4 regions of the Sporosarcina sp. AD_1 genome follow, and region 1 is predicted to be linked to each of the others. Evidence: riboswitches for the same ligand, from Rfam matches in the RefSeq annotation. Region 1 holds a riboswitch; each other region holds the start of a gene.

The links. Region 1 has a riboswitch for cobalamin ahead of ACSW3C_RS10525 (ribonucleoside-diphosphate reductase subunit alpha). Riboswitches for the same ligand answer to the same signal wherever they lie in the genome.
Region 2: it holds a riboswitch for cobalamin, as region 1 does, so the genes downstream of both, ACSW3C_RS12595 (ABC transporter substrate-binding protein) here and ACSW3C_RS10525 (ribonucleoside-diphosphate reductase subunit alpha) in region 1, are expected to answer to the same signal.
Region 3: it holds a riboswitch for cobalamin, as region 1 does, so the genes downstream of both, ACSW3C_RS09840 (ABC transporter substrate-binding protein) here and ACSW3C_RS10525 (ribonucleoside-diphosphate reductase subunit alpha) in region 1, are expected to answer to the same signal.
Region 4: it holds a riboswitch for cobalamin, as region 1 does, so the genes downstream of both, metE (5-methyltetrahydropteroyltriglutamate--homocysteine S-methyltransferase) here and ACSW3C_RS10525 (ribonucleoside-diphosphate reductase subunit alpha) in region 1, are expected to answer to the same signal.

What each region holds. Positions count from the first base shown of each region.
Region 1 is NZ_JBPVIR010000004.1:409,725-412,824, forward strand. It holds gene ACSW3C_RS10525 (ribonucleoside-diphosphate reductase subunit alpha) at 1-1,444, opposite strand, end outside; cobalamin riboswitch at 1,624-1,800, opposite strand; gene ACSW3C_RS10530 (erythromycin esterase family protein) at 1,975-3,100, opposite strand, start outside.
Region 2 is NZ_JBPVIR010000006.1:52,238-55,337, forward strand. It holds gene ACSW3C_RS12590 (FecCD family ABC transporter permease) at 1-593, opposite strand, end outside; gene ACSW3C_RS12595 (ABC transporter substrate-binding protein) at 556-1,551, opposite strand; cobalamin riboswitch at 1,701-1,901, opposite strand; gene ACSW3C_RS12600 (hypothetical protein) at 2,550-2,972, shown strand; gene ACSW3C_RS12605 (VOC family protein) at 3,020-3,100, shown strand, end outside.
Region 3 is NZ_JBPVIR010000004.1:273,358-276,457, reverse strand. It holds gene argS (arginine--tRNA ligase) at 1-163, shown strand, start outside; gene ACSW3C_RS09850 (hypothetical protein) at 420-593, opposite strand; gene ACSW3C_RS09845 (hypothetical protein) at 590-769, opposite strand; cobalamin riboswitch at 1,055-1,241, shown strand; gene ACSW3C_RS09840 (ABC transporter substrate-binding protein) at 1,365-2,345, shown strand; gene ACSW3C_RS09835 (FecCD family ABC transporter permease) at 2,338-3,100, shown strand, end outside.
Region 4 is NZ_JBPVIR010000007.1:194,020-197,119, reverse strand. It holds gene ACSW3C_RS15170 (hypothetical protein) at 1-89, shown strand, start outside; gene ACSW3C_RS15165 (class I SAM-dependent methyltransferase) at 147-893, shown strand; gene ACSW3C_RS15160 (HAD-IIIA family hydrolase) at 919-1,473, opposite strand; cobalamin riboswitch at 1,573-1,712, shown strand; partial or broken gene metE (5-methyltetrahydropteroyltriglutamate--homocysteine S-methyltransferase) at 1,861-3,100, shown strand, end outside.

The sequences.
Region 1 (3,100 bases):
CTGCTGGGACCGCCCGTCCCAAGTTGATGGAAGATAGGTTACACACAACAAAATCACCCGGCTTCGATCGTGTGACGACGATATCATCTTCAAGCGTGACCGATTCGAATTGTGTTGCGCTTTGATTTTGCATGATTTCTGAACAGAGATTACTTGAATACACCATGCCCTCATGCTTATTCGGGTTCATCCGGTTCACTTCATCCCGGTAGAACATGAACGGCGTGCCCGTTTCAAGCTGACTGCGCATAATGCGCTTCATCACTTCGATCGCAGGTACAGTCTCTTTCGTCAATTGTGGATGGTTTGAGCACTCCTCGTACTTTTCACGGAACGATCCAGACCCTTTTGTCTCATCATAAAAATCTTCCAAGGAGTAGCCCATTACCGTCCGGACTTCATGCGGATCGAATAAATGCCAGTCTCCGCGTGCTTCGACCTGCTCCATGAAAATATCCGGCAGGCAGACGCCTGTGAAAATGTCATGTGCACGCAAGCGGTCATCCCCGTTGTTCAGCTTCAAATCGAGAAACGTGAAGATGTCCTTATGCCACACATCGAGGTAGACGGCAATGGCACCTTGGCGCTGTCCGAGTTGATCGACGCTTACCGCCGTATTGTTCAATTGTTTGATCCAAGGAAGGACGCCGCTCGATGCCCCTTTGAATCCTCTGATAGATGAACCGCGGGAGCGCACTTTGCCCATGTAGACCCCGATGCCCCCACCGTATTTTGAGAGATTCGCAATATCAGTATTACTGTCGTAAATGCCTTGCAAGGAGTCGTCCACTGTGTCGATAAAGCAGCTGGACAATTGACCATGCGGCTTGCCCGCGTTTGCAAGCGTCGGTGTCGCGACGGTCATATACAGGTTGCTCATCGCCCAGTAGGCTTCCGCAATTTTGCCAAGACGATTATCAGTCTCCTTTTGCATAAGCGTCATGGCAATGATGAGCCAGCGTTCTTGTGGCAGCTCCACCGGTTTTTTATTAAAATCAACAGCCGCGTAGCGGTCCATTAACGTTTTCAGTCCAATATATGTAAGCAGCTTGTCCCGCTCGGGCTCGATAAATGTCCCGATAGTGGCCAGCTCTTCTGCAGAATATCGATCGAGCAGTTCTGGTGTATACAATCCTTGTCGGACGAGCCTTTCAACGTGACCGGCAAAATCAGCGTATACATCTGTGCCGCGAATGGCCCGCTGCTGTTCGTAAACAGAGTCCAAGTAAATGCGGGATGCCACAAATGTCCAATGGGTGGACGCTTCATCAATATTGCTAAGCGCCTCCAAAACCATTGCTTTTGCCCAGTTTTCCTGGCTTCCGCCTGGATGGCGTTCCAACCATTTATCACTCGCCGTTTCCAAAGCAGTAATTTGGCCCTCGCCGAATTCCTCCTTCAATTGCGCCAGAATGTCAGTCACCTTTGTGTTTTCTTGAATCATTGTCATCAGTTTGGCTCCTTTCCTACTTATAGGATGTTAGGGAATAAAAAAAACGACGCCCCACCTTTTCGGTGAGACATCGCTAATGGATGTATGTAGGAAACAGATCAGGTCGAACCCCCTTCGGATGGAAAGGCGAAAAACCCGCTCGCTCCCACCTCTCAACCCCCGAAGAAAGTGTCGCTTCACGATGGACGGCAGGTCTACTGGCTTGCGCTTCCTCCTCCCCGCTCCCTTCCCATGGCATTGCCACAGTGGTTGTCAGCAGGTCGTCAGCACGTACAGTTGCGGGGACAGCTCCAATTTAAGGATTCCCTATTAAACCGAATACGGTACCAATCTATCGTTAAATACTATATGTTGTGCTTTATGTACATCTACTACCCTAACATGTTGTGGTTTAATCGTAAATAGGTAAAAAGAATTTGAATTATTTTTTGAGAGGATTTCTACTAACTTGAAACATTTCTAAGGTAGGCTGCACCTAATTTTATCAATAAAACTAAAAGCCGTGCAAGCAGCTGCACGGCTCAAAAAGGATATAACGCAGTTGACTGGTCTAAAAAAATAAACCCATCATATCGGCTGCCAACACGCGAAGGGACAAAATTTCCATACGCTTCGAATTCTGGATTGTAGACAACCCCAATGGCACGGTGGCCAATCCATTCATTGAACAGCTGACGGTTATCGTCTGTGAATAAAACCACTTTATCCTCTGCACCAGCTGCGTGCATCTGCCCTTCCCAAGTATTGAACTTAGCAGGCGGAACCGTCATTCTTTCCAGAGGAGCGCCCCAGCTATCGGCTGCAATGACTGATCCTTCGTAGGTCCCAAATCCAATGGCAAACGTGCGGTTATGCCCGTATTCCTCACGAATGAGCTGGCCAACATTGATCATGTTGTCGTCTTTCATAGATGTTTCGGACGCGTCGCCAATATGGGTATTGTGTTCCCAAATAATCAGCTTAGCATCAGGCCCATGGTATTTCTTTAATTCATTGATGGCTTCTACCATATGCAAATCGCGTGTATTCCAAGAGATCGCGTCGTCTTGCATCATTTCCCGGTAATAAGCCTCCGCATTTTTGGCGACGAGGGCATTCATCGTGACGTTCAGATCTTCTTCATGGTGACTGGCAAAACGCTCTTCATTCCTTCGGATGGATGACAGCAGCGTAGCAACTTCACTAATGCACTCATCGGAAAAATGAGCGGTCGACAGAGCATAATGCTCGGGCATCCGATTATATGGCTCGAAACAGGAGAACGCCTGTCTTGCTAAGTTTAGATCGGCTCCAAATTGCGGATTTTCAGATAAAAATCGAAGCAGCTCATCAATCGATTCATACAAACTGTACATATCGATACCGTAAAAACCTGTCTTCTCCTTATCGGGCAACGAATCATTATGAAGCTTCAACCACTCGATGAAGTCCCTCACCTCTTCATTCACCCACATCCACGTCGGCCAGCGTTCGAAAGATTGTAGCAATACATCTTGCGCGGATTCGTTCTCTTCAAACCCTTTGACATAGCGGTTCACGGACGCAGCAGCCGGCCAATCCCCTTCCACTGCCACAATTGTGAACCCTTTTTCTTGAATGAGTCGTTTAGAAAGCTCGGCACGGATCTTGTAAAATTCATGTGTCCCG
Region 2 (3,100 bases), on a different contig from region 1:
ATTTGCGCCATCGCATCACGGTCCCCTAAGGCAATCATCAAGGAAGTGAGCGCTCCGACGAAAGCACCGACAATAATACCCGCAAGGATGATCGTTTCAATCGCCAGGCTTCTGCTGCTTAGCCGGACGAGCCCGAAGACGATGAATAACGTAAGAAATCCGCTACCAATCGCTACGACAGGAAGTGTATATCCGCCCAGTCCCCAAATGGTGTATTGGAAAAATAAAACTGTCACAGCGCCTAGAGCTGAACCTGATGAAACACCGATGGTATAGGGATCGGCTAAAGGATTCCGCAAAAGCCCTTGGAAGGCGGCCCCTGCGAGCGATAGTGAAGCGCCTACTAAAAAGGCTAATAACACACGCGGGACACGGATGTTCCAAATGATCAGTTCTTCATTCTTAGGAACATCTGCCAGCCAGCCGAAGCCGAGTGTTTTCTCTGCAACGATATGTAGAATAGTGGCGATCGGAAATTTTACACTGCTGATAAATACGCCGAGAAGGGTTGCACAAAGTACAACCCCGATACTTGCGATATAAAGCCAACTGATTTTATTCCCCAAAAACTTCTGGATAAATAAGTTTCGCAAGCTGCTCGACTCCTTCAATTAAGCGTGGACCCGGACGTGTGACGGTATCACTGTCAACATCAAATACTTGTTTGTTTTTAACAGCATTGACTTCCTTCCAGCCATCACGTGCCAATACGCCTTCTGCAGGATTGTCGACATAATAGCCATACGTCGTAATAATGACATCAGGATTTAGTGCAACAATTTCTTCTTCCGTAAGTTTTACCCAACCTTCATGGTCTTCCGCGGCATTGGTAGCGTGAATGGTTTCCAGCATTTCATGCATGAATGTATTCGTGCCGGTCGTAAAGATGTCGGGACCAGGAGATACTTCGACCCACACTTTTTTCGACTCAGTGATTTCTTTCGCTTTTTCCTCTATCGCAGCACGGCGATCTTTCATATCCTGAATAATTTCTTCAGCCTTGTCTGGCGTGCCAGTGGCAGTTGCAAGCATTCTCATTGTTTGGTAGGCGTCCTCAAACGATGTGGCGCTGCCTGTCACAACGACTTTGATGCCCGCTTCTTCATATTGTTTCAAAATGTCTTCATGGTTGTCGAAATGGTATTTTGTAACGAATATAACGTCCGGCTGAAGGGTCATGATCAGCTCTGCATCCATATCTTGTCCGCCCACTTTTTGAACTTCGAGAGCTTCCGGTGGGTAATTGCAGTAATCTGATACACCGATAAGGCGATCGCCCGCCCCTAGTGCATATAAAATCTCCGTATTACTCGTTTGAACAGAGATAAGGGTTTCCGGTTCTTTTTCAATGGTTACTTCACGACCGGCATCATCGGTGAATGATGCTGGGAAAAGAGGAGTATCTTGATCTTCCCCTTGGGTTTGGTAGGTTGTTTCTGTAGTCGGTGTTTCCTCTTGAGTTTTGGGAGAGTCAGCCGAATTCGATCCGCAGCCTGCTAAAAGCGCCAAGGATAGAACGAAGATAAGACTAAACAAGCCCCAACGTTTCATCATGTTGTTCAAACTAATTTCCTCCTCTGGATTGTAAACATCAAAAAAGCGCTTTTCCTCGGAAGGAAAGCGCATGAAAAGGAAGATCGGCATGATCCGATCGTTACGGACGGCAAATCTGACACTTCAAGCAATCCCATTCCCGAGGAAGCTGATTATCGAAATAGGCAGGTCTCCTGACTTACGACGTAGCGGAAAGCCACTCCTTCCCATGCTTTTGGCACAGTGGACTCACGTGGTGTTCCTAGTCGATTACAGTGACGGGTTCGTGTTGGACTCTCACCAACTTCCCTCTTCGTCTCAATAGCATGGATGGTGCTGCTTGAGAAACCTAAATCTACTAATATTTTTTTGATGTTATGATTCATGCCAAGTATATAGAAAGTTATATAGTTTGTAAACTTAATTTGAAATAGAAGACTTATGCTTTGGAGGTTGCGTGATGCGGGGATTCCATAAGTTCAAGCTATTTAATACCCCCGATTTTTTCTGGCTCCTGCCGGCTTTGTAAACAAAAGAAGAATCCATCATGTGACTGATCACATGAAGCAACGAAAAGAAGAGAGGATTCAAATGCTGCAGAAAGAAAATTCGGAAAACAAATGATACAATATGGAGAGTGCAAAGAAAACAACGAATACTAAGGGAGCAAGCAGATTGTAATAGAGAGTTGCCACAAAAGGATACTAGAGTTTTTGTCCTTTTACAGATTGTTTATATAAAATCTATACGTTTCGGAGTGTAATACTCCAAGAATCACTAGTGTTTTTTATGATGTGTGTTTTGCTAAAAATGCATTGTCTCTGCTTAAGGTTAATCAAAAGATGTTCTACGCAACAAATGAGAAATGACGAGAAGTATATGAGGAGATATAGCTAGTGTGATGGTGTAACGAGAGCTATCTTACCGTCCGGAAGGGAGAAGTGGAGTTGCAAAGAAAATTTATGGAAATAAGCTTACTAATACTAACCATTTCTTTTTTGAATGGATGCAGTAAAGTGGAAAGGATCCAGCATATCGAAGCATTCTTCACTGAAACATCCGAAGAAAGAGAAAACGGTTTATTTGAAAAGAACGGTTATGTGAGGGTAAATGCGATCACTACAAATGAGGAAGGAAAGAACTATATAAAAACAGACAGTAAAACAATTGAAGACTTTTATGATTTACAGGGGAATTATTTGAATACCGAAGTGAAGCATATAACCTCTACGATATCGAAAGTAACCCAAACTGGGAAAACTAAAAATCGCAACAAGCAACTTCAAGAACCGTCAACGATACTGATTACTGATGAGAATGTAGAGAACTTTCAAGCACAGAATACGATGGTGTTAGAACATTTCAGCTTAACTCCTATGACGGATGAAGAAAAGGAAGCTGTCAAAGAACATGTCTTGTCGATAACGAAGGATTTCTAAGTTACTTGAAAGGATATCATTCTTAAATAAATTCTAGGAGGATTCGAATGAAACTAGGTGCATTTTCAGTAAGTCTACGTGTAAAGGACATTCACAAGTCAAAAGCATTTTATGAAAAACTAGGTTTC
Region 3 (3,100 bases), 140 kb from region 1:
GGAGCTGGCGGCTACCTTCCACAGCTTCTACAACGCAGAAAAAGTGCTCGACCCAGACAACCGCGACCTATCCGAAGCCCGTCTGGCCCTCGTCACCGCAACACGCACAACAGTTGCCAACGCCTTGAAACTCATCGGCGTCGCAGCGCCTGAAAGAATGTAAGGAAAACCCCCGTCTTTCCCGGTTCCGCGGGAGAGGCGGGGGTTGTTTTGTTATTCATCTGAACGGGGACCTTTGAATGTAGGACGTAACTGCTTGATATTTGTGTAACCGCTCGTATTTGCTTCCGAACCTCTCGTATATTTCGTTTACCGCTCGAATCACGTTTCGAACCTCTCGTAAAACTTTGTAACCGCTCGAATCTCGTTTTGAACCTCTCGTATAATTTTTTTACCGCTCGTATCCAACTTGCAACCGCTCAAATCACGTTTTGAACCTCTCGTAATAATTTTTTATCGCTCGTATCCGACTTGCGACCGCTCGAATCTTGTCCAGCCAGCTGAGGGGAATTTTGTAACCCGACGTACCACGTTTCGAACCGCTCGTATTTGCTTCCGAACCTCTCGTATGTTTCATTTACCGCTCGAATCACGCTTCCAACCTCTCGAATAACTTTGTAACCGCTCGAATCTCGTTTTGAACCTCTCGTAAAAATTTTTTACCGCTCGTATTCGACTTGCGACCGCTCGTATTTCCTTCCGAACCTCTCCAATAAATTCGTAACCGCTCGTATCCGGTTCCATACAGCTCGTATGTTTTCCTCGCCATATGAAATCCACCCGGCCCCAAATATAAATCGCCCTCACTTCCACACCAGGCATGCTCGCAGTATCAAGTCTACAACCGAAACCCCTTAAATTGTGAAGTGCATTCAGCGCGCCATCAGCTTTCCAATTACGTAATCCTCTTCGCGTACCAGCCGCTCCGTTCTCAGAATGTAAGCCACACCACAAACACAGGAAACTCGTCATTCCTCAACACTTGCAAATCCCTCTCCAACTTTCCGTCTATCGACAAGGAAATGTTTTATAGTATAATGGTTGCGTACACAATTACATATCCGAACATGAAGGTGCCCCGCCATCAACGACGGGGTTAAAAGGGAAGCCGGTTCGAAGCCGGCGCGGTCCCGCCACTGTAAGTGCGAGCTATCCGCCTGATGCCACTGGATCTGATCCGGGAAGGCGCGGTATGCGATTGAAGTACGAGCCAGGAGACCTGCCTTTGTGAATCACCCGCAACCCTACGAGGATAGGTTTGGTGAAGAGTCGGTGCGCTTTGGCGCGGCCGAATTTTTACTAGACGTTGTCCTCCGTTCATATGACGGGGGATTTTTGTTTGGAATCAATAGGAGGAAGACAGAATGAAGAAGTTTTGGCAGCTTTGGTTGACGGCTGTATTTGCCGTATTGCTTTTGACGGCATGTGGCACGTCGGATGAGCCGAAGAAAGAGGATGCAACAGAGCAAACAAGTGGACAGACAGCTGGCGATGCCGAGCAGGCAGCTCCTGCGTTCCCGGTGACATTGACCGATGCGGTTGGCAATGAAATTACATTTGAGGAAGCACCTAAGAAAATTGTTTCCTTGCAAGCGAGCAACACAGAAATCCTTTTCGCTCTTGGTTTGAATGATGAAATTGTCGGAGTTACTGACTTCGATAACTATCCGGAAGAGGCACTGGAAAAGGAAAAAGTCGGCGGCATGCAATTCAATGTCGAGCAGATTATTGCCATGGGCCCAGACGTTGTGTTCGCGAATGAAATGGGACAAAGCTCCGGTGAAGAAGGCTGGCAGCAAATCCGCGACGCGGGCATTCCAGTGTTTGTCGTGAAAAATGCGATGAACTTCGAAGAGACATATGAAACGATCAACACGATCGGAGAAGCAACAGGTAAGACGGAAGAAGCTGAAAAAATCGTAGCGGACATGAAAGCGAAAGTGGACGAAGTCGTTGCGAAAACGAAAGACGTCGAGACAAAGAAGCGTGTCTTCGTTGAAACATCCGATGCACCTGACATTTATGCACCTGGCAAAGGGACATTCATGCAGGAAATGCTTGATATGATCGGTGCTGAAAACGTTGTGACGGCAGATGGCTGGGCATTGATCAGCCCGGAAGAAATCGTGAAGCAAAACCCTGACGTCATCATCGTCATGTACAGCTATGTGCCGGATATCGTGGAGAGCGTGAAAAACCGCGACGGCTTCAGCGATATTACAGCTGTCAAAGAAGACCGCGTCATTCAAGTTGATGAGAATATGACGAGCCGGACAGGTCCTCGCCTGGCGCTTGGCCTGGAAGAAGTGGCTAAAGCCATTTATCCAGAGGCGTTCGGTGAATAAAACAGGCATCGCCTACATCGTGAGTGCCGCCACACTGGCTGTGGCGGTATGGCTCGGTGTATCCATCGGAACCGTGAAAGTGCCACTGAGCACGTTCTGGGATTCGTCGGATACTACAGCAACGAATATCCTATGGAAAATCCGCATGCCGCGTGTCCTATTGGCTGGCCTTGTCGGTGCATCGCTTGCCATTGCGGGCGCTGCGTTCCAAGGATTGCTGAAAAATCCGCTAGCCGATCCATACACCCTCGGAGTGTCATCCGGCGCCTCGGTAGGTGCGGTTGTGACACTCTTTTTTGGCTTATCCATTCCGATGCTGGGCGCGTATACGTTGCCAATCTTTAGCATGGTCGGCGCCGCGGTAACGATGTTCCTTGTTCTCGGATTTGCGAGACTCGTCGACCGTTCCATGAAGATGGAGACGATCATCTTGACGGGCATCATTTTCGGGTCGTTCCTCGGCTCGGTTCTGTCCCTAATGATTGCGCTGACAGGGGAAGAGCTGCGGCAAATTATCGGCTGGCTGTTAGGAAGCGTGTCGATGCGCGGCTGGAAATATATCGTTATGGTGCTGCCGTTCGTTATCATTGGCTCTTTCATCCTCTGGCTCAACCGGCGAGAGCTGAACGCCATGCTGTTCGGCGAAGAGCGGGCGCATCATTTGGGCGTCAACGTTCGTCGCCGCAAATTTATGATTCTCATAGGCGGTTCCATTTTAACGGGTTCTGCTGTGGCGGTGTCCGGAACGATCGGCT
Region 4 (3,100 bases), on a different contig from region 1:
TACGAACGGAAGAAACCATTAAAGCAACCTATACTACCATTTTCGACACGATAGAAAAATTAAGTGTTTATAATGATAAACGAAAATAGAGGAATCCCGTAAAAAACATCGAATATATATTCGTATGAAGCGAGGGGGTTAAGTTGATGGTTTTAGAAACATTGAAGGTAAACAAAATGAGTTGGGATGAAGTGGCACATCGCTTTTATGGGCGCAATCCGCTTCCGGACTATGGGCCGCTTGCGCCGAGCGAAGAAGACTTGCAGCTACTTGGGGATGTGGCAGGATGTAAAGTGCTGGATATCGGCTGCGGAAGCGGCCATTCACTGCTTTATATGAATGAACGAGGTGCCGCCGAGTTATGGGGAGTTGATTTATCCCATACACAGATCGAGACAGCTAGAAATGTGCTGACCGATGTGACAACACCCGTACAATTATTCGAGTCGCCAATGGAGAAAGATCCTGGTTTGCCGAGCCATTATTTTGATATCGTTTACTCGATTTTTGCACTCGGCTGGACGACAGATCTTCAGGCAACCATCCAAAATGTCCATCGATATTTGAAAACAGGCGGGACTTTCATTTTCAGCTGGGAGCATCCGCTGCATAGCCGTGCGAGACTAATGGATGGCGGCCTCCACTTGGATAAGTCGTATCACGAGGAAGGTCCGTATGATCACGAAGCGTGGCACGCACCCGCTATCATGCAGCAATTGAAAGTAAGTACATATATCAATACGCTCGCCGACCACGGTTTTCAAATTGAGAGGGTCATCGAGGACGTGGCTCTCACAGAGGAAGATCGCGAAAAGCATGAAAATCGCTGGTACTCATATGAGAAAGCAACAAAGCTGCCGACAACGTTAATTATTAAATGCAAGAAATTATAAAACAAAAGTCAACTGCGCCTGAACTTCATAACCCAAGCGCAGTTTTTTCGCAGTTATATTGAATAATCCATTTCACTGCATCGAGCAGGTTTTCAGCAATGTAATCAGGCTCGATGTCCGCCCACTTATGCTTGTAGTCGGTGCAAGAACTTATCCCCCATCCAGTTAACACGAGAATCTTCTTCGCACCGACTGCGTGAGCTGCCAGCATGTCCGTCGCTCCAACATCACCAATAAAAGCCGTATTCGATAGGTCGATACCGTGTTTCCTTGATGCTTCCCACAATAGGCCCGGGTTCGGTTTATGGCATTGACATCCGTCTTCTGGACTGTGCGGACAAATAAATGCATCATCAAACCCATACGACTGGAACTCCTCTAGAAACTCCTGCGTGGAGGCTTGGCCCTTGCTAATCCGATGCTGGTTTGTGCAAGCAAACATCTTAATATGATGTTTTTTCAACAAGGCAAATGCCTCACGACTGAAGGGATACAGTGTAAAATCTCTTGGATGAATAAAATGTCCGGTTCCCCCTATCGTGCCGTCCCGATCAATAAAGACTCCTTGAATTCCCCCCATTTTCCTTCCCCCTTCCCTTCTTTCATCATAACGTAGTTGTAAAACTATTTCGATAGAATGGTTGACAGAAAAATTTGGACATGCTACCTTTAATCAAATCGAATAGCAGACGGAATAGGTGATCTGAGAAGTCTCAGATCTTAAATGGGAAGCCGGTGAGCAATCGAATCCGGCGCGGTCCCGCCACTGTGACAGCCTTTGTGCTGAAGCCAGATACCAGCCTAGTTCAACAACGCTGTAAACCTACGGTCGATAGGGAGGTGTTAGATGGATACGCGCAGGCGAAGTGCGTGCTTTTTTGAGCATGCCTTTCAAAATACCGTACATTTCTGACTCCCCGTTGGAAATGTATTTTTTTATGCAATCAAATAAGAAAGGGTGGACTACATGACAACAATCAGCAGCACAATCGGATATCCCTATATCGGTGAAAACCGGGAATGGAAGCGCGCGCTTGAAGCGTTCTGGAACGAAAAGATTCAAGAGGAGGAACTGGTACAAACGATGAAGGAACTGCGGCTTTCCTTCCTTCAAAAGCAAAAAGAGGCAGGCATTGACGTCATTCCCGTTGGAGATTTCACTTTCTATGACCGCGTGCTCGATACCGCCGTTATGTTCGGCATGGTTCCTGATCGATACAACTGGCGAGGCGGCCAGGTATCGCTTACAACCTATTTCTCGATGGCCAGAGGAAATAAAGAAGCGGTCGCCTCTGAAATGACGAAATGGTTCGATACAAACTATCACTATATCGTGCCGGAATATGGGCACCGGAAACTCACCTTGACGGAAAATAAGCCCCTAACCGCATACAGAGAAGCTAAGGAAGTTCTCGGAATTGATGGCAAGCCTGTCTTGATTGGCCCCTATACATTTTTAAAACTATCAAAGGGTTATGAAGATCACGAGATTCCCGCATTTCTTCTTCAGTTGCTTCCGCTGTACGAGCAAATTGTTAAGGAACTTGCGGCAGAAGGCGTGCATTGGGTGCAAATTGAAGAACCGATTTTATCTACCAGCATTACTCGCGATGAAATGAAGACAGTGAAGGAGATTTATTCCCAGCTAAAGAAAGCCGTTCCGGAAGTAAAAATCATGCTGCAAACGTATTTCGATGCAGTCGAGTGGTATGAGGAGACAACCGCCCTTCCTGTAGATGGCATTGGGCTCGATTTTGTGCATGGCGGAGAGGCAAACTTGAAGAACTTGCGGACGTTTGGCTTTCCGGCAGATAAATATTTCGGAGCCGGCCTCATTGACGGACGCAATATTTGGCGGGCAGATCTTGGAGCGAAATTGGATATAGCAGATGAGCTGCTGCGCTTCGTATCAGCTGATAAACTTTGCATCCAGCCTTCCTGCAACTTGCAGCATGTGCCTGTCTCACTAAAATCCGAAACACAGCTAGAAGAGGCACTTCAGGGAGCACTCGCCTTTGCTGACGAGAAACTGTCCGAAATCCAGATAATCACTAAAGGCATCAATTAATCACGTGCATCCGTACGCGACGATATTGAAGAAAGTGCCGCCGCATGTAAACGTCTCGCTGCTTTACCCGAGCGGAACCGGGCGGATTTGGATTCGGAAATAAGAGCGCTTGGCAATGGAGACAGCAGCCGTAATCTTC